DNA from 4 places in the Microlunatus elymi genome. Region 3 is predicted to be linked to each of the others. Evidence: riboswitches for the same ligand, from Rfam matches in the RefSeq annotation. Region 3 holds a riboswitch; each other region holds the start of a gene.
The links. Region 3 has a riboswitch for S-adenosylmethionine ahead of FOE78_RS10605 (ABC transporter permease). Riboswitches for the same ligand answer to the same signal wherever they lie in the genome.

Region 1: it holds a riboswitch for S-adenosylmethionine, as region 3 does, so the genes downstream of both, thrC (threonine synthase) here and FOE78_RS10605 (ABC transporter permease) in region 3, are expected to answer to the same signal.
Region 2: it holds a riboswitch for S-adenosylmethionine, as region 3 does, so the genes downstream of both, FOE78_RS20860 (aminotransferase class V-fold PLP-dependent enzyme) here and FOE78_RS10605 (ABC transporter permease) in region 3, are expected to answer to the same signal.
Region 4: it holds a riboswitch for S-adenosylmethionine, as region 3 does, so the genes downstream of both, FOE78_RS18380 (DUF1684 domain-containing protein) here and FOE78_RS10605 (ABC transporter permease) in region 3, are expected to answer to the same signal.

What each region holds. Positions count from the first base shown of each region.
Region 1 covers NZ_CP041692.1:4,716,340-4,720,820, forward strand. Annotated here, with positions in the region: gene FOE78_RS21515 (hypothetical protein) at 1-337, opposite strand, end outside; gene FOE78_RS21520 (MoaD/ThiS family protein) at 419-697, opposite strand; gene thrC (threonine synthase) at 700-1,977, opposite strand; SAM riboswitch class I at 1,994-2,117, opposite strand; gene FOE78_RS21530 (alpha/beta fold hydrolase) at 2,261-4,051, opposite strand; gene FOE78_RS21535 (aminoglycoside phosphotransferase family protein) at 4,185-4,481, opposite strand, start outside.
Region 2 covers NZ_CP041692.1:4,574,482-4,578,962, forward strand. Annotated here, with positions in the region: gene FOE78_RS20850 (TetR/AcrR family transcriptional regulator C-terminal domain-containing protein) at 1-484, opposite strand, end outside; gene FOE78_RS20855 (quinone oxidoreductase family protein) at 587-1,531, shown strand; SAM riboswitch class IV at 1,758-1,872, shown strand; gene FOE78_RS20860 (aminotransferase class V-fold PLP-dependent enzyme) at 1,917-3,332, shown strand; gene FOE78_RS20865 (mycothiol transferase) at 3,339-3,860, opposite strand; gene FOE78_RS20870 (penicillin acylase family protein) at 3,948-4,481, opposite strand, start outside.
Region 3 covers NZ_CP041692.1:2,351,684-2,356,164, reverse strand. Annotated here, with positions in the region: gene FOE78_RS23595 (DUF6131 family protein) at 1-20, shown strand, start outside; gene FOE78_RS10615 (SDR family NAD(P)-dependent oxidoreductase) at 96-842, opposite strand; gene FOE78_RS23590 (hypothetical protein) at 1,020-1,316, opposite strand; gene FOE78_RS10605 (ABC transporter permease) at 1,396-2,196, opposite strand; SAM riboswitch class IV at 2,271-2,373, opposite strand; gene FOE78_RS10600 (1-phosphofructokinase family hexose kinase) at 2,478-3,416, shown strand; gene FOE78_RS10595 (DUF2127 domain-containing protein) at 3,476-4,006, shown strand; gene FOE78_RS10590 (bifunctional riboflavin kinase/FAD synthetase) at 4,031-4,481, opposite strand, start outside.
Region 4 covers NZ_CP041692.1:4,080,011-4,084,491, forward strand. Annotated here, with positions in the region: gene FOE78_RS18370 (thiamine phosphate synthase) at 1-385, opposite strand, end outside; gene FOE78_RS18375 (flavin reductase family protein) at 483-1,031, opposite strand; gene FOE78_RS18380 (DUF1684 domain-containing protein) at 1,034-1,909, opposite strand; SAM riboswitch class IV at 2,235-2,345, opposite strand; gene FOE78_RS18385 (hypothetical protein) at 2,474-3,337, shown strand; gene FOE78_RS18390 (SAM-dependent methyltransferase) at 3,741-4,427, shown strand.

The DNA of each region.
Region 1 (4,481 bases), 2.4 Mb from region 3:
GCCCGAGCAAGATCAACACCGTACCGATCATCGTCAGCATCCGGGAGCCCTTGCGGGCAACGGTGATCCACAGCGACAGCCCGACCACGGCGACCACCACGACCACGACCGAGCCGACGACGAACACGGTGGACTTCGTCCCGTACGCGCTGCCCAACGATCCGGTGAAGGAGTACAGGATCATGGCGAGGAACACCAGCACGACTCCCGCGACACCGAGGGTGCGGGTGCTGCCCCGCGAGAGGCGCAGGGTGATCATGACCACCGCTATCACGAAGCAGACAACGATGAGTGCTGCGGAGAGAAACTCCGCGGCCGGAATCCAGGATGAAACCATCGATGCCGACCCTAACGCGTCGGTGGACCGAATTCGCGCAGTTGTCGACCGACATCCCGCCGTTCGGGCGATACGAGGTGCTCAGCAGCCGCCGGCGACCGCGGGGATGATCGAGACCTGAGCCCCGTCGTCGATCTTGGCGTCCAGGCCGCCGATGAAGCGGACGTCGTCATCGCCGACGTAGACGTTGACGAAGCGCCGCAGCGCACCCGTGTCGTCCAGCACCCGGGCCTTGATGCCGGGATGGTTGGACTCGAGATCGTCGATCAGCTCGGTCAGCGTCGCCCCTTGCGCGCTGACCTCCTTCTCGCCACCGGTGTAGTTGCGCAGGATGGTCGGGATCCGTACGGATGCGGTCATGATCAGTTGTTGCCCTTCCAGAAGTCCTCGAACGCGTCGTAGCGCGGCGGAATGGTGATCTTCGGCCCGACCTGGTCGGCGACCGCGTCCAGTGTCTTCAGTCCGTCGCCGGAGTTGATGAACACGGTCTCGGCGTTCGGATCAAGATCACCGTCGTTGATCAACTTCGCGGTGACGCCGAGTGTCACTCCACCGGCGGTCTCGCCGAAGATCCCTTCGGTGCGAGCCAATCGACGGATGTTGGTGACCACGGTGGCGTCGTCCACGTCCGCGATCTTGCCGCCGGTGCGCCGGATCACGTCCAGCACGTACGGACCGTCGGCGGGGTTGCCGATCGCCAGCGACTTGGCGATGGTGTCCGGCTTCACCGGAGCGACCACGTCGTGCCCGGCCCGATAGGCCTGGGCGATCGGGGAGCAGCCGGTGGCCTGCGCACCGAAGACCTTGTACGGCTTCTCCTCCACCAGACCGAGCTTGATCAACTCGGTGAAACCCTTGTCGATCTTGGTCAGCTGGGAGCCGGAGGCGACCGGGATGACGACCTGGTCGGGCAACCGCCAGCCGAGCTGCTCGGCGATCTCGTACGCCAGCGTCTTGGAGCCCTCGGCGTAGTACGGCCGGACATTGACGTTGACGAACGCCCAGCCGTCCTCCTCGCCGGCGATCTCGCTGGCCAGCTTGTTGACGTCGTCGTAGGTGCCTTCGATCGCGATCAAGGTGGTGTCGTAGACCGCGGAGGCGAGGATCTTCTGCTGCTCCAGGTTGCTCGGCACCAGCACCACCGAGCGGATGCCGGCCCGGGCGGCGGCCGCGGCGACCGCGTTCGCCAGGTTGCCGGTGGAGGGGCAGGCCAACACCTGCAGGCCGAGCTCACGGGCGGCGGACAGCGCGACCGCGACCACCCGGTCCTTGAACGAGTGGGTCGGGTTGCCGGAGTCGTCCTTCACCCAGAGCTGCCGCAGACCAAGATCATCGGCGAGGTTGCGGGCGTCGACCAGCCGGGTGAATCCGGGGTCGGTGGAGCGGAAGCTCGCGATGTCGGCCGGCACCGGCAGCAGCGGCGCGTAGCGCCAGATGCTCTTCGGGCCGCGCTCGATCTGCTCGCGGGTGATCTCGGGATACTCGTAGCCGACCTCGAGCGGGCCGAAGCACTCCAGGCATGCGTAGAACGGGCCGAGCGGGCTCTTGGCGCCGCAGGCGCGGCAGATCAGATGGGTGGCGTTGCCGAAAGCTCCCGGGCGACATCCTGCGGGGGCGTCTGACGCGACGGCTGTGGTCACAGCGAGTACCTGTCCTTCATCATCTTTCCCGGGCGACCTTCGCTCCGAGTCGGAGTTGGCACCGTGGCCGCCGACCGAACGTGGCGAGCTGGTTGCCGGGGGGTCATCGGGCCGAATCCCTCGCCCCCTCTGGATGAGCTCTGCACAGCGTACGGGTCGGGCCCGGCCCAATACCTAATCGAGTCCCAGATTGCGGCCAGATCGACCACATAGTGAGATTCGCCGCGTAGAGCCGCCCCCGATGAACCAACGGACAGTCACGGACGAACAGTCAGGAGCGCAGTCAGAGGCGGCCCGGCACCCCGCGGACGATGTCCATCACGTCAGCGCCGGCAACCGACTTCTGCATTCGCTGCATCATCGGCCGGCTCGAACCGCTGAACGGTTGCGCGTTGCCGAGGCAACGGGCGCCCTTGGCCGGCAGCTTCACCGAGATCAGCGCCCGGTTGACGGCCTTGGTCACGCAGGCCGAGGTGCCGTAGGCGGTGTGGCCCCAGTTGTCGCTCAACAGCAGCCGACTGTGCGGGAGCATCCGGGCCACCTTCTTCGCGTTCAGGTAGTACGTCGCCGGGTCCCAGTAGTTGCCGACCACCAGCACCGGCCCGGCGGTCCTCCGGGTGAACGGACCGCGGTAGGCGTCCTCGTCGTGCACCGTCCAGCCGGTCCGGGCGCACGGCCGCGACGACCATGCCCAGAGTTCGCCGAAGTACTTCGCGCTGCTGGGCGTGCGGGTGGCGGCGTTCTGCCAGGCGGCGCCGTGCCGCGGGTTGAGGGCGTCGGTACACATCACCGACCAGTAGGCGTCCGAGCTGTTGTCGTAGGAGAAGCCGAGCGGATTCTGCTGCCGAGCCGCCAGCCGCTGGTGGGCGAATCCGAGTCGTCCCAGCGCGGAGGCGCCGGCGGCGGTGCCGATCTTCGCCGGTGCGGTCAGCGCCCACAGCTCGGTCAGCTCGTCGATGATGTACTCGTAGCCCTCCGGGTCGTACAGCCCGGACAGCGTGTCGGAGATCAGCGCCGGGTAGTCGAAGGTGAAGTCGCCGAAGAACGGGTCGTGCACCTTCAGCGGGTGCTTCTGCAGCCGACGCACCAGCCGGTCGAACTTTTTGCCGGAATCGGCCGAGGCGAAACTGCAACGCTTCCGGCCGGCCGCATCGCAGCGACTCAGCAGCTTCGTCAGCGCCTTGTGGCCGCCCTGGCCCGACCGCAGTCGTACGGTCTGCGGCGTCGCCCGAGTCTTGCTGGTCCCGGCCCAGGCGACCGGGTCGACCACGCCGTCGATCACCATCGACCGCACCCGATCCGGAAACAGACCTGCATAGACCTGCCCCAGGTAGGTGCCGTAGGAGAAGCCGAGGTAGGTGACCTTGCTGTCGCCGACGGCGCGCCGGATCACGTCCATGTCCCGGGCGTCCTCGGCGGTCGAGACGGCGCCGGTGAGCGGGCGACCGTGGCCGGAGCAGGCTCGGCCGAGCTCGGTCGAACCGGCACCGAAGCTGCGTACCTCGGCCTTGGTGTAGGGAAAGGCGACGGCCAGCTTGGCCATCGTCGGCTGCTGCCGGCGGGCATCGGGGAAGCACTTCACCCGGGCGCTGTAGTTGGTGCCGCGCGGATCGATGCCGATGACGTCGAACCGGCGCAGCACCGATGCGGAGAACAGGTACGGCGCGTACGCGGCCAGCTCGGTCGCCGAACCGCCCGGCCCACCCGGATTGACGAACAGCGAACCGATCTTGTGCTTCTGGTCCGTCGCCGGCGTCTTCACCACCGCCAACTGGACCTTCGCGCCGTGCGGCTTGTCGTAGTCCCGTGGCAGTTTGACGGTGGCGCAGCGGGCGCCGGGATAGTCGTCGCAGCCGTACCAGTGCAGCTTCGGCGTCGGCACCCGGTCGACTCGGCGGGCCTCGACGGCCTTGGTCCGGCCGGGCTTCGCGGTCGCAGCGGTGGCCAGGGTGGGGCCGGTGGCCAGCGGCAGGACCGCCGCCGGAAGGATCAGGGCAACGCTCGCGAGTGCGACCGGCAACAACCGCCGGACGCGAGCGGGCGGGCGGTTCGGGGCGCGCTGGACGATCGGCACGACAACACTCCGGGAAGCCTGGAGCCTCTACCTGCGGAGGCTGTCTGGCCAGAAAGCTACAAAGCCGGCCCACAGCTCAGACCAAGACCGACAAGCCGTTATGGAACCGCAATCCGGTCGATCCTCGGCCGAGTCAGGCCAGCGCGTTGCGGGCCATTGCCAGTCGGCTCGCGCACCGCTGCGGCATGGTGTGCCAGTAGTACGGGAACGTCATCACCGCGATCGACAGCGCCCAGGCCCGGCCACGCTGCCACTCGGCCTCGTCGATGCCTGCGCGCTCGCGCACGATCTCCCGGCTCGGCTCATCGAAGAGCTCCCAGACACCGTGCAGATCGATGGCCGGATCGCCGATCGCCAGCCCGCCGAAGTCGAGCACCGCGGTCAGCCGGCCGTCGCGGACGAGCAGGTTCTCGGCCAGCAGGTCGCAGTG
Region 2 (4,481 bases), 2.2 Mb from region 3:
CGTAGCGCGGATCGCGGCGACCGGAGGGATCCACGACGCCCTGTTCCTCCAGCACGAAGCCGATCACGAAGCAGTTCAGGGTCCGCATCACCATCACCGCACTGCGCAGGTCGCCGGCTACGTCGATCAGCGCCCGCAGCAACGGCTCGCCGGCGGTGACCGGGCTCGGGTCGGTCAGATAGGTGCCGCCGAAGAGTCGGGCGCCGTCGCGGTGACTGAGCAGCATCCGGCGGAAGCCGCCGGCCTGGCGGCGGAGTTGGTCCGGCCACGGCAGTCCCTCGTCGACGGTTTCCTCGGTCGCCGCCCGCAGCATCGAGGTGGCCATCTCGTCCAGCAATTGCTGCTTGTTCTGGAAATGCCAGTAGAGCGCAGGCGCCTTCACGTCCAGGGCGGACGCGATCTTGCGCAGGGTCAGCGCGTCCAGCCCGTCGTCGTCCATCAGCTTCAGGGCGGTACGGATCACAACGTCACGATCCAGCGGCATGGTCGAGATTCTGCCAGCCCCTTGACGAATTTAACAGCGTTAAGCACACTGTCTCAGGAACGCTTAACAGCGTTAAGGACGAGATCAACGAAGGAGACAACCGTGAAAGCAGCAGTGATCGACAACTTCGACCAGCCACCGGCTTACCGGGACTTCGCCGATCCGGTGCCGAACGGTCCGGAGGAACTGGTCGAGGTGGTGGCCGCCGGCGTGCATCAGATCGTCCGCGGTCAGGCGTCGGGACGGCACTACTCCTCCCATCGGCAGCTGCCGATGATCCCCGGAGTGGACGGGGTGTGCCGGCGGTCGGACGGGAGCCTCGCCTACTTCGGTGGCTTGCGGGCTCCGTACGGGACGTTCGCCGAGCGAGCCGCCGCGCCGATGCTGATGCCGCTACCGGACGGTCTTGATCCGGCCGTGGTCGCGGCGTCGATGAACCCCGGCATGTCGGGCTGGAACGCCCTTGCGGTGCGGGCCGCGTTGCAGCCCGGTCAGTCCGTCGTGGTGCTCGGCGCCACCGGGGCTTCCGGGCAGACCGCGATCCAGGCGGCCAAACTGCTCGGCGCTTCGGAGGTGATCGCGGTGGGTCGATCGGCCGCAGGTTTGCGGGCCGTGTCCGAACACGCCGATCACACCGTACGCATCGACAGCGGCACCGACTGGCCGGCTCAGGTCGCCGCCCTGGCCGACCACGTCGATGTCGTCGTCGACTACCTCTGGGGTGAACCGGCCGCCGGGTTGCTCGGCGCGCTGGTCGCCGGTCGTGCCGACAGCACCCGGCAGCTGACCTGGGCGCAGGTCGGCTCGATGGCCGGATCGCCGCTGGCGCTGGACTCCGAACTGCTCCGCAGCAGCAACCTGCACCTGATCGGCAGCGGACTGGGCAGCGTGCCGATGGAACAGATCGGCACCCAACTACCGGCCTTTCTCGGTCATCTGGCCGCCGGACATCTGCACGTCACCCCGGTACGCCGCCGGCTGGCCGACGTCACCGAAGCCTGGTCCGAGCCCATCCCGCCCGGCCAGCGCCTGGTGATCGTGCCGTGACATCAGTCTGTCCAACGGAGGTCACCCAGCATCACAAGACCCTCCGACAATGGGTGAGTTTCGCACCGATGTCGGTACGAAACTCACCCAATCCCCTGGGTTGGCCGTTGCCACCTGACCGCACGATCAAGATCAACCACGATTCGAGACCGCATATCATCATATGGACGAATTGACACGATCAACTTGCGCCCGCTATCGACCTGTAGTGAACTGAGGCCAGTTGTGTGATGAGTGTCAGCGTCAAGCCCCGGCTTGCTGACCGGCAACCCTCCTCCGCGGTGGGGTGCCCCGGGTGAACCACACGGCCGGTTCCACACGGACACCGGCAAGCGCGGGTCCTCTGACGCTCACGGCGGGCCCCTGAGTTGTGAGGAGTCGATCGATGTCGGTCGCCAGCCTGTCCCGTCCCACCCAGCACGATGCCGCCGACCTGGAGCCTGCCTGTCCGAGCGCGCAGCTCCCGACCCTCGGCAGACGGCTGGATGCGTTCGGCCCACTGGCCGGGGTCAGCGGGTCCGAACTCGAGGTGCCGCTGATCGACGGCCGGACCGTCCGCTACGCCAACCTCGACTACGCCGCCAGCGCCCCGGCCCTGGACGCGGTGATCGAAGATCAACAGCGGATCCTGCCCTACTACGCCTCCGTGCATCGCGGCGCCGGGTATGCGTCCGCGGTCAGTACGGCGCTGTACGAGCAGTCCCGCGCGACCGTTGCCGACTTCGTCGGGGCTCGCGGCGATGACCTGACGATCTTCACCCGGAACACCACCGATGCGCTCAACCTGCTGGCAAGCGCAGTGCCGGACGGTGCCGAGGTGGTCTGCCTGGACATCGAGCATCACGCGAATCTGCTGCCCTGGCAGGGATTGGGTGCCACGATCGTGCCGGCCGCCGCGACGCTGGCGCAGACCCTGGATGATCTTGGTCGGGTGCTGGACGAGACCGGCGCAGGACTGCTGGCGATCACCGGAGCTTCCAACGTGACCGGTGAGGTGCTGCCGCTGCGCCGGCTTGCTGATCTTGCTCATCGGCACGGCGCCCGGATCGCGGTGGACGGCGCTCAGTTCGTACCGCACCGCAAGATCAACATCGCCGAGCTGGGCGTGGACTACCTCGCCTTCTCCGGACACAAGATCTATGCCCCGTTCGGATCCGGCGCGCTGATCGGACGCGCCGACTGGCTCGATGCCGCGGAGCCCTACCTGGCCGGCGGCGGCGCTGTCCGCAAGGTCACCGTCGAGCACACCAACTGGGCGACGGGTGAGGCGCGGCACGAGGGCGGCACACCCAACGTGCTCGGCGCCGCTGCACTCGCCGCAGCCTGCACCGCGATCACCGAGATCGGCGACGATCATCTGCGCCGGCACGAGTGGCGGCTGCGGACCCGGTTGCTGTCCCGGCTGGCCGCGCTGCGCGAGGTTCGGGTGCTGAACATCTGGCCGGACTGCACCGACGCGGTCGGCGTGGTCGGCTTCACCGTCACCGGGTACGACGCCGGTCTGGTCGCCGCCTACCTGTCGGCCGAGCACGGCATCGGCGTCCGCGACGGGGCCTTCTGTGCGCATCCGCTGGCCGCCCGCCTGGATATCGCGGGTGGCGCGCTGCGTGCCAGCTTCGGGCTCGGCAGCGGCTCGGACGACGTCGACCGACTGCTGGCCGCGCTGCGTTCGTTGATCAACAACGGCCCGCGCTGGGCGTACGAACTCGTCGACGGCCGGCACCAGCCGGTCGCCGACGCTCGGCCCAAGCCGTCCTGGCTGCGTTCCCTCGACAGCGCCCCGAATCCCTGCCAGGCTTGAGAAAACTCAGTGGATGCCGGCGCGCTGGGCCAGACCTTTGACGTAGAAGGCCTGGCCGAGGTGCTGGGTGATGTCGCCGATCACGCTGACCAACCGGACTGATGCAGTGACCGGCGGATCCCAGTTGTCGTCGACGATCCGGTCCAACTCGGCCTCGGTGAGACCGCCCAAGTAGCGACCGGTCAACCCCTGCACGTCGTGGTAGTAGCCGGCCAGCAGTTCGCCGCTGACCTGCACCTCGCCGACTTCCTCGGCGCTCTGGCCGTAGCCGGTCGCCCAGTCGTCGAACGGCAGGCCGAACTTCTCCCGCCAGGCCGGCCAGGCCTGATCGACGCCGGCCAGGTCGGCGACATGGTCGTCCTGCACCCGAGACGCGTGCCAGACCAACCAGGCAATGGAATTGGCGTGATCATCGGGACGATAGGTCGCCTGCGCCTCGCTGAGATCCCGGGTGATCTGATCAACCAGTTCCTGCACACGGCTGAAGGCGTCGCTCACCAGGGCGCGCAGAGCTTCGATGTCGCTCATCGGATTCCTCCCTCGAATTCGCTTCCCGACAGCCTGCCACCGGTGCCGTTCCTGGCCAACAGGGGTGCCGATCGCACGCCGATAGCTTCAGCTGGTCGGATTCAGGGTCAGCGTGGAGGTCGCCGCCCGACGAATGCTCGCCGGTTCGGATCGGAACGGCAGCATCCGATTGGCCGCCCACAGCGGAAGTTGATCATCGTAGTTGTGCTGGAAGGCGTGGCCGGAGTTGCCGCTCTGGTTGATCCAGCGGCTGTCGTCCACATCGGCCCAGTTGATCAACATCCGCATCGCCGGCCCGTTGGTGACGGCGAACCCCTGCCGGTCGTCGAAGGAGAGGGCGTTCACGATCGCCGGACCGCCGGGCGCCGGGTAGTCGCCGCGGTTGAAGAGTCGGTCGATGCCGCCGACCTCGCCGAAGGCCTGATGTCGCAGGGTGATCCGGTGCAGTTGTCCCCAGCGCCACTGCTGCGAATCCTCGGCCATCATGGCGGTGATGTCCTTGCGGGCCGTCGTCATCGCCCGGATGATCATGTCGTCACGGGTCTCCCGCACGTTCTCGGTCCGGACGTCGTCCCACCACGGGTCGTCCGGCTTCGTGATCAACTCCGCCAGCACCGCGTA
Region 3 (4,481 bases):
CGCGCAAGTACTACTTCTAGTATCCAGCGCCCGTCCCCGACCGACGCCGTCATGTGGCCCGCGCTCGTGACAGCGCGGGCCACGCTCGGGTCTCGTCAGCCGTGGCCGAGCAGGGCGCCGCCGTTGAGTTGCAGGATCTGGCCGGTGGTCCAACCTGCTTCGGCGTTGCAGAGATAGGCGACGGCTTCGGCCACCTCCGACGGCGTGCCCGGTCGGTTCATCGGGATCCGCGAGACCCGGGTCGCGGCATCCGCCGGGTCGCGTCTGCCGTCCCAGAACTCGGTGTCGGGTACGAAGCTGGGTGCGATCGCGTTCGCGGTCACCTGCTGGGCGGCCAGCCGGTTGGTCAGATCCCACATGTAGCCGTGCACCGCGGCCTTGGCCACCCCGTACGAGCCGGAGCCGCGCAGACCGGCGCCCGAGGTGATCATCACGATCCGGCCGCCGGGCCGGGTGATCGCCGGCAACAGCGCCTCGGTGATCAGCATGGTAGTGATCAGGTTCGCGGTGAAGTCGGTGCGGTACTTGTCCGCCAGATCGGACAGCGTCTCGGTGCGGTGCCCGAATCCGACGTCGCCGCCGGCGTTGTTGATCAAGAAATCCACACCGCACTCGGCAGTGATCACCCCCGCCAACTCGTCCACCTGGTCCGGGTCGGCCAGATCGGCGGCGCGATACTCGACCAGTTCGTCACCGTGGCTCTTGTTGATCTCCGCGGCGGCGTCGGCCAGCACGTCCTTGCGCCGCCCGACGATGATCACCCGGGTGCCGTCCGCGGACAGCCGCTTGGCGATCGCCCGGCCGATCCCGGTGCCCCCACCGGTCACCACTGCAGTCCTCATGATCACGTACCTTCCTGGGCTCGGTCGAGGATCAGCTGCTCACCCGGCTGAGCTTACGGCCCGGACACGACAGCCGCACCACTTGCAGCGTGCCGCACCGGCTGCAGCCGGTGCGGGACGCTGCAAGTGGTGCGGCTGTTGGGGTGCCCGGCGGTCAACGGGTCATGATCAACCGTGCTACTTCTGGTAGCCGATGGTCTCCGGCAGTGGGTTGAAGAAGATGGTGGCGCCGATGTTGGCCAGATCCTTCTTCACCGCGTACGTGGACGGCCCGCTGAACAGCGGCAGCAGACCGTACAGCGCCAGTGCCTTCTGCTCGACCTGGTTGGCCTGCTCGACCTGCTCCTTCGGATCGGCGATGCCGTTCACCCGGGCGATCTCCCGGTCGATCTCCGGGCTGCCGACGCCGGTGATGTTGCTCTCGGTCTTGCTGCCGTAGAAGCCGGACAGGCCGAAGGAGCCGTACGGGTCCATCGAACGGGCCCGATCGCCGTCATCAGCGCACCGAAGGCGGCGACCGCGACGACCCCGTGGACGTCGTTCTTGCTCAACGTCAGCGAGAAGTACCCCCCATCCCGTGCCAGCCGAAGATGCTCTCGGTCAGCACGGCGCCGGTGAAGATCGCCGGGATGCTGAACGCGACCGAGGTCGCGGTCGGGATCAGCGAGGCACGCAGGGCGTGTCGTCGTACGGCCTGCGCGTGGGTCAGCGCGGTGCGGACGAAGTCGGCGTTGATGGTGTCCAGCAACAGCGCCCGTTGGGTCAGGCGATAGCCGACATATCCCAACAGGGTCAGCGAAATCGTCGGCAGCACGAGGTGGGCGAGCCGGTCGACGATGGTCGGGAACAGCCCGGACACGTCCGGCGAACTGGAGTCGGTGACGAAGAACAGCCGGAAGCCGATCGCGTCGTTGATCTTGATCGCGCCGAACACCAGCAGCAGCGCCGCGACCACCGTCGGCATGTTGAACAGGATGATCGAGATCGCCTGCAGCACCCGGTCGGTGATCTGGTACTGCAGCAGCGCACTGATCACGCCGAGTCCGACACCGACCACCACCGACAGCACGGTCGCCAGCAGCACCAGCTGCCCGGAGACCAGGATCCGGTAGCCGACCTCGGCGTTCACCGAGCCGCCGGTCGGCGACTGCCCCCAGTTCCAGTGCAGGACGATGTCGGTCAGCCAATGCCACCAGCGAACGATCACCGGTTCGCGCGGATCCAGGTTGTAGTGGGCCAACGCGTTGTCGATCTGCTCCTCCGGCGGCACCGGCCGGGTCTCCCGATAGCTCGACCGGGGATCGAGGAAGAGACTGGCCAGGAAGTAGGTCGCATTCGTGGCGATGATGATCATCAGCAGCCAGCCGACGACACGTCGCGGATGAGCTTGAGAATCGGACTACCCCTTTACCGGGGTCGGCCACGACCCCCGTGCGCTTGCCAACTGATGGCCGGGTCTTCACCTGGGGCACCCACCGCGTGCGGGGTTGCCGGTCAGCAATGCCAGGGCTTTTCGCTGACGCTCATGACCCAGCCGCAAATATTAGGGTCCTATGGCTCTGGCCGTCAAAAGAATGTCCGCCAGCCGGGATCGAGGTTCGGCCGCAGAACGACCACGCCGATAGGCTCGGCGCCGTGATCACGGTCGCCGCGCTCAGCCCGTCGCTGGACATCACCTACGTCGTCGATCAGCTCCGGCTCGGTGAGATCCATCGGCCGACGGAGGTGCATCGGGTCGCCGGTGGCAAGTCCCTCAATCTGGCCCGGGCCGCGACCGCGGTCGGTGCGCCGGTGCAGACGATCGCCCTGCTGGGCGGCAGCACCGGCGATTTCCTGGAGTCCGAGCTGCGCCGCGAGGGCATCGGCGTCCGCCGGGTCGACTCGCCGACCGAGACCCGGACCTGCGTGTCCATCGGCTCCGCTGCCGGTCACGAACTGACCGAGCTCTATCCGTACGCGCCCGCGATCCCGGACGCTGCCTGGCAGGAGTTTCGTCGGGTCTTCGCCGAGGAGTTGTCGGCTGCCGACGGCTGGCTGGCGATCAACGGCAGCGTGCCCGACGGGCCGCCGGCCGACGCGTTGGCCGCGCTGACCCGGCTGGCGATCGACGCCGGTCTGGAGGTGGCGATCGACAGTCACGGACCGGCGTTGGCCGGCGTACTGGAAGCCCGGCCGCAGTTGATCAAGGTCAATCGGTACGAGGCCGCGGAGCTGCTCGGCCGCGATCCGGACCGGGCCGAGGTGGCCGAGCTGGCCAAGATCATCTCCGCGCGTACCGGCGGTTCGGTGATCATCACCGACGGCCGAGCCGGTGCTGTGTTCTGCTCGGTGGAGGCCGGCACCGTACGAGCCGAACTGCCGGCCGACGTGTCCGGGCACTATCCGGTCGGCAGCGGCGACTCGTTCCTCGGCGGCTGGCTGGCCGCCACCGATCGCGGCGCCGATCCGGCCGACGCGTTGCGACTGGCCACCGGCTGTGGCGCGGCCAACGCGCTGATTCCGGGCCCCGGACTGCTGGACCGCCGGACCGCTCGGCAGATCGCCGACCGGACGGTCCTCAGTCGTCTCAGCTGATCCGTCGCCCGGGCGAATATGTTGGGCCTCGGACGGACCGGGCGAGGGAGGCGACGACGATGGCACGGTTCCACCCTCGCAACTGGTTCGACCGGGTGTTCGAGCTCGGCATCGTGCTCAAGGGCCTGGACGGGGCCGGCGAACTGATCGCCGGCACCTTCCTGCTGCTGGTGCGGCCGGCGACGATCAGCCACTGGGTGGTCATTCTCACCCGCGGCGAGCTGGCCGAGGATCCCACCGATTTCATCGCCACCCACCTGGTGGCGGCGGCGCATCGGCTGTCCGCCGACGACCTGCTGTTCGTGTCCCTCTACCTGCTGGCGCACGGATTGGTGAAGGTCGTGCTGGTGGTGGCGATCCTGCGCAATCAACTCTGGGCGTTCCCGTGGATGATCATCACCCTGATCGCCTTCATCTGCTACCAGCTCTACCAGATCGTCGTCGACCCGCGGATCAGCCTGGTGCTGTTGACGATCTTCGATGCCGTGATCGTGCTGCTCACCTGGCGGGAGTACAAGATCATCCGGCGACGGCGGGCGGCCGAGACGCCCGTCCCGAGCGACGATGCCGATCACGCGCACACCCGCTGAGGAAGTGCGTGGATCCGACCTCTCCTAGTGCCGTCCGTCCAGCAAGCTCCTTGCCCGGTCCACATCCAGGTGCATCTGGTCGATCAACGCCGCCATTCCGGAGTACTTGATCTGCCCGCGCAGCCGGTGCTCGAAGTCGACCGCGACCTCGACCCCGTACAGATCCAGATCGGTCCGGTCCAGCACGTACGACTCCACCCGACGGTTCTCGCCGACGAAGGTCGGGTTGCTGCCGACCGAGATCGCGGCCGGCCACGGTTCGGCGTCCGGTTGGTCGAGCCTGCTCAACCAACCTGCGTACACCCCGTCGGCGGGCACCGCCAAACCCCGCGGCACCGGCACGTTCGCGGTCGGGAATCCCATCTCCCGGCCGCGTTGCGCGCCCTTGATCACCTCGCCGCGGACCCGGAACGGCCGATTCAACAACTCGGCGGCGAGATCGACGTCGCCCTCGGCGATCGCGGCCCGGACCCGG
Region 4 (4,481 bases), 1.7 Mb from region 3:
GCAGCCGCTGGAGCTCCGCTCCGGTCGCCACCTCGGCGCCGAGCCGGGTGAAGCGTCCCAGCCGAGCCTTGAAGTCAGCCAATTCGGCGCTGTCTCCCGGGTTGCTCAGCTGGACCACGTCGGCGCCGAAGTCGGTCGCCAGTCGATCCGAGTCGGTGACCACCACCAGATGCCGATGCCGGGCGGCCACATCCCAGGCCGTACGCAGCGCAGCCAGTTCGGTTTCATGATCAAGTCCCGGCTCGCGGATCTGGACAAGATCAACACCGCCGGCCACCGCCGCCTCCAGGAAGGGGCCGAGATCGCCCCGTACGGATCGCGTGTCGGTGGTCAGCATCAGTCGGGCCAGCTTCACCTGAGCTCCGACGCCGATCAGCACGTTCACCCGGATACTTTACCGGGGCGCGAGCACCCAGCCTTCCAGCAGCCGGCCGACCACGCCGGCGCGGGCGACGATCCAAGACGTGAGTGCCGCCACCACCTCAGCCACGGACGCTCCCGTCGCGCGCGGTCAAGGTGTGGTGCCGACGATCGTGATAGACCAGCGGCGCCGCCTCACTGCGGATCACGGTCTGCAGCACGTCGACGATGATCAAGAAACTCGGGCCGACCGGTATCCGTCGATTGACCTGGCCGCGCAACCAGCTGTGTCCACCGTCGAGCACCGGCTCACCGGTGTCCAACACGCTCCAATCGCCGTGGGCAAAGCGATCCACGTCGGTGGCAGCGAAGCGTAACGACGCGTCTGCCTGGTCGGCGGTGAGGAAGTTGATCACCAGCGACTCGCTGCGCGCCACCGACGGCCAGGACCGCGAGGTCGCGGCCAGCGAGAAGGCGACGGAAGGTGGCGCAGCGGCCACCGAGATCACCGAGGTCGCGGAGAATCCGACCGGTCGGGCGTCGCCGGTGCGCAGCGTGATCACCGACACCCCGGCCGGATGGCGGCGGAAGATCTGCTTGAAGTCGTCGACGGTGACCTGGTTGATCTCTTCGTCGAGCATCGGTTCGGCGGTGGTGCTGATCTGGGACACCCTCATGCTGCATGCACCGCCGTCGAGTCCAACGATGTCGTCGATACCGGCTGATCAAGATCAACTGGGTACGGTGCCTGCTCGCCGGCGGTGACCGCGAGGTCCATCCGGTTCTCGGCCAGTGGTTGCGGGCAGGTGCCGAAGTTGTTGAATGCGTACGGGAGATCGACCGCCTGGTTGAAATCCAGCACGACCTCGCTGCCGTCGTCGCCGACCACTACCGGCAACACCCGCCAGGGTGCGGTCTCGGCGCCGCTGGTCACGTCGGAGAACAGAATGCTGGTCCGGGCGCCGGTGACCACGGTCAGCCGATGCTCGACCCCACCGCGGCGGAACGACACCTCGCCGATCGCCTCCTGACGATGCCGGAGGCCCGGTTGAGCGCCCGCCACGGTGATCGTCCGCGGCGTGCCGAATCGGCGGAATTCGGCTCGGATCACCCAGCCCGGATCGAAGGCAAAGGCTGGCACGCCTCGGAACGCGGTCCGGCTCACGGCCTGTGGATCGTAGACCCGCAAGGCCAGACTGGCGGTCCGCTTGATCAACTCGATCCGTCTCGCGGTCTCGTCCAGTCGGCCGTATTCGGCAATGATCACCGACCCCGCCTCGCCCACCGACTGACGGATGGTGCCGGTGATCAACTCCTGACTGACCGGCCTGCGCAGACTGTCGCCCTCGTCCGCGTACCCGAGAAGCTGATCATCCTGAACCGACCACTGACCGGGGACCTCCGGAAACCGTAGCGGCGACTCGGTCAGCCAGTACAGCCCGGTCTGGGCCAATGGCGAATCGGGACGGCTCAGCTGGCGGAAGCGCTCGGCCCGCAGCTCATGCCAGCTCCGTTCGTGATCGACTAGGCCGGTATCGATGACGGTCATGACTGTGCTCCTTCTGCAACGTGGTTGCGCGGTGCGCTGCTGCCGGGTGTGCCAGTGCCCTGCGCGGTGATCGGCGCCGAGCCGGCCACGCCGGGATTGAGGTGCTGTTCGGTCCAGTAGGTCAAGCAGCGGAAACGTCGGCTCGTGTCGGATGGTTCTCGGACCCTTAGGTGTCGACCGTGCCTGCCTCCGGGGCCATCGTGGGAGTCGTCCTCTCATGATCAGGTTCCAAACTCAGATATACCCTAGTGATTCACTAGGATGTATAGGAATTGAATCGCCAGGTGTCTCGGTCCTCTCATCAGGGACCCGGATCTTGGGGATGGGTCCGCGCTTGCCCGGCGGTCCAGTCGGGCCATGTCTCCACCCGGGGCACCCCGCCGCGGAGGAGGGTTGCCGGCCAGCAAGCCGGGACTTGACACTGGCGCTCTTGACGCACCGAACGCTACCTCAGCCCCGGCTGCACGCTGAGCGCCTCGTCCAGAATGTGAGCAGGATCCCATCGGTGATTCAACCGGTCGATATCCGAGTGCTGATCCGGCCGGGATGTGCTTGTCTGATCCGGTGACCACGGAGCCAACGCAGGCGGCTGTCGTCCTCCGCGATCGCGAACTCGGCCGGCTCGTACGTGATCTTCGCCCGGATCCACCGGATCAGGCGCGCCTGTTCCGAGGACGGCTGATCAGCTCCGACGCTTCGTGTTACCTCAAGGTCGGGCCCGGAGAACTCGAAGCCGTATGGATGCCGGCCATCAGTGCTCGCGCCGTCGACATCGTCGCCCGCGTCCTCGCCACCGGCACATTCGCAGAGAACAACCAGCAGTGGCTACTCCTCGAAGATCTCCCCCTCCGAGCGAGGTCCGATCGGCTCGAAGACGTCCTGGGCGTGATGCGCTGCGCTGCCCGGTTTCAGCAGGTTGCCGCCGATGTGTCACTGCCCACCTACCCGATCGACGCCGAGTTCGTCACGACCTACACCCGGAAGGCGATCGAAGCCGACTGTCCCGGAGCGGCGGCGGCTGTCCTCACGCGAATCGACGCCGATGATCAATGGCTTCGTTCATGGGGCGGCCACACGATCGGCCACGGTGACGTCCACTTCTGGAACGCCGTCTCCGCGACCACGGCGGGTCCATGGCGGCTGATCGATCCGATCCCGCGCAACGCACATTGGGCCTGGGACGCCGCATACGCCCAGTTGACCTCGGGCGTGCCCGAGACACCAGACCTGATCGCCGTCCTCGCCGACCAACGACATCGTCTCGGGCTGCCGATTGAGGACGCAGAGCGGATCGACCAGATCCGCACTCAACTGCTCGGCTGGTCCTCACTGCTGTGGTGGGCGCTTCTGCCTGCCCGGCGGTACGAGCCGTGGTGGCGGAGCGAGGTCGAGCGCAACGTCGACGCCCTGGCCACCCTCCGACACTGAACGCGACGCCTTCCGAGCAGAGTTGCAGGAGGTTACGCACCCATACCGGGGCCCGGTCTCGCCCGAGACCCTGATATTGAGGCGCCAGTCGAGCAATTTGGCGCCCAGCAGCTGATATCCGCAACCTGGCGCCTCAATCGCAGGGTTTCGAACACGTCGCCGGGCAAGTCCCCTCTAGCCCGCCGATCTCCCCACCTCAGGGCAAAGGTCGTTCTCGGAATTGGAAAGTCGCTGGCCTTATCCGCAGAAGGCTGACACGGTGCAGGTGATCAGGCCGCCCGGAGCACGTTGACCCGGGCAGCGGAGTTCGCATAACTCGAGCACGGAGGCAGGCTTGCAACCCGAGCTGTTGTCGTTGCCGGATCGGTACCCAAGATCATCGACCTACGATCCGGAGTGGGTGATGTCGCTCGACATGGGACCCAATCCGTTGTGGCAGCTGGAAGAACTCTGGACCGATCTCGATCTGAAGCCGGGACAAAAGGTGCTCGACGTCGGCACCGGCCGCGGCGCCACGGCAGTGTTCCTCGCCCGCGAAGCTGGGGTCAGAGTGGATGCGCTCGACTTGTGGATCGCCACCGACGAAGCCGCCCAGACGTATCGGGATGCGGGCGTCGGTCAGCTCGTCAGGCCGCTGCAGGGCGACATTCGCACGCTCGAGCTTCCCGAAAGCGAGTACGACGCTGTCGTTAGCCTCGACGCCTGGGAGTACTTCGGGACCGACGTGCACTTCCTGCCACGTCTGGTTCGCGCACTCAAGCCCGGCGGTGTGCTGGCCTTCGCAACCCCGTCGCTGCGCGAAGACCCGTACATCAGCGACCCGCTTCCGGCGCTCGTCGACCTCGCCGCGTTCGAGGTGTTGAGCTGGCATCCGGCCGACTGGTGGGCCAAGCACACCGCGTTGACTGGCAAGCTGATCGACGTCCGAGCCTGGGTACCGCAGGACAGCCTGGATCTGTGGCTGCGCTGGGAACGTGCGGTCGACGGCAACCCCGAGATGCGCAGCGTGATCGCGGCCTATCAACAGCTCGGTGGCGATCCGCCGGCACTTGGACTGGTCCACGTGACCGGTCGGAAGCCGCCCCGGTGATAACGCCGTGCGCTCAGACCGGTGACTCCGCCGCCAGTTCGCCGTGGCGCAACC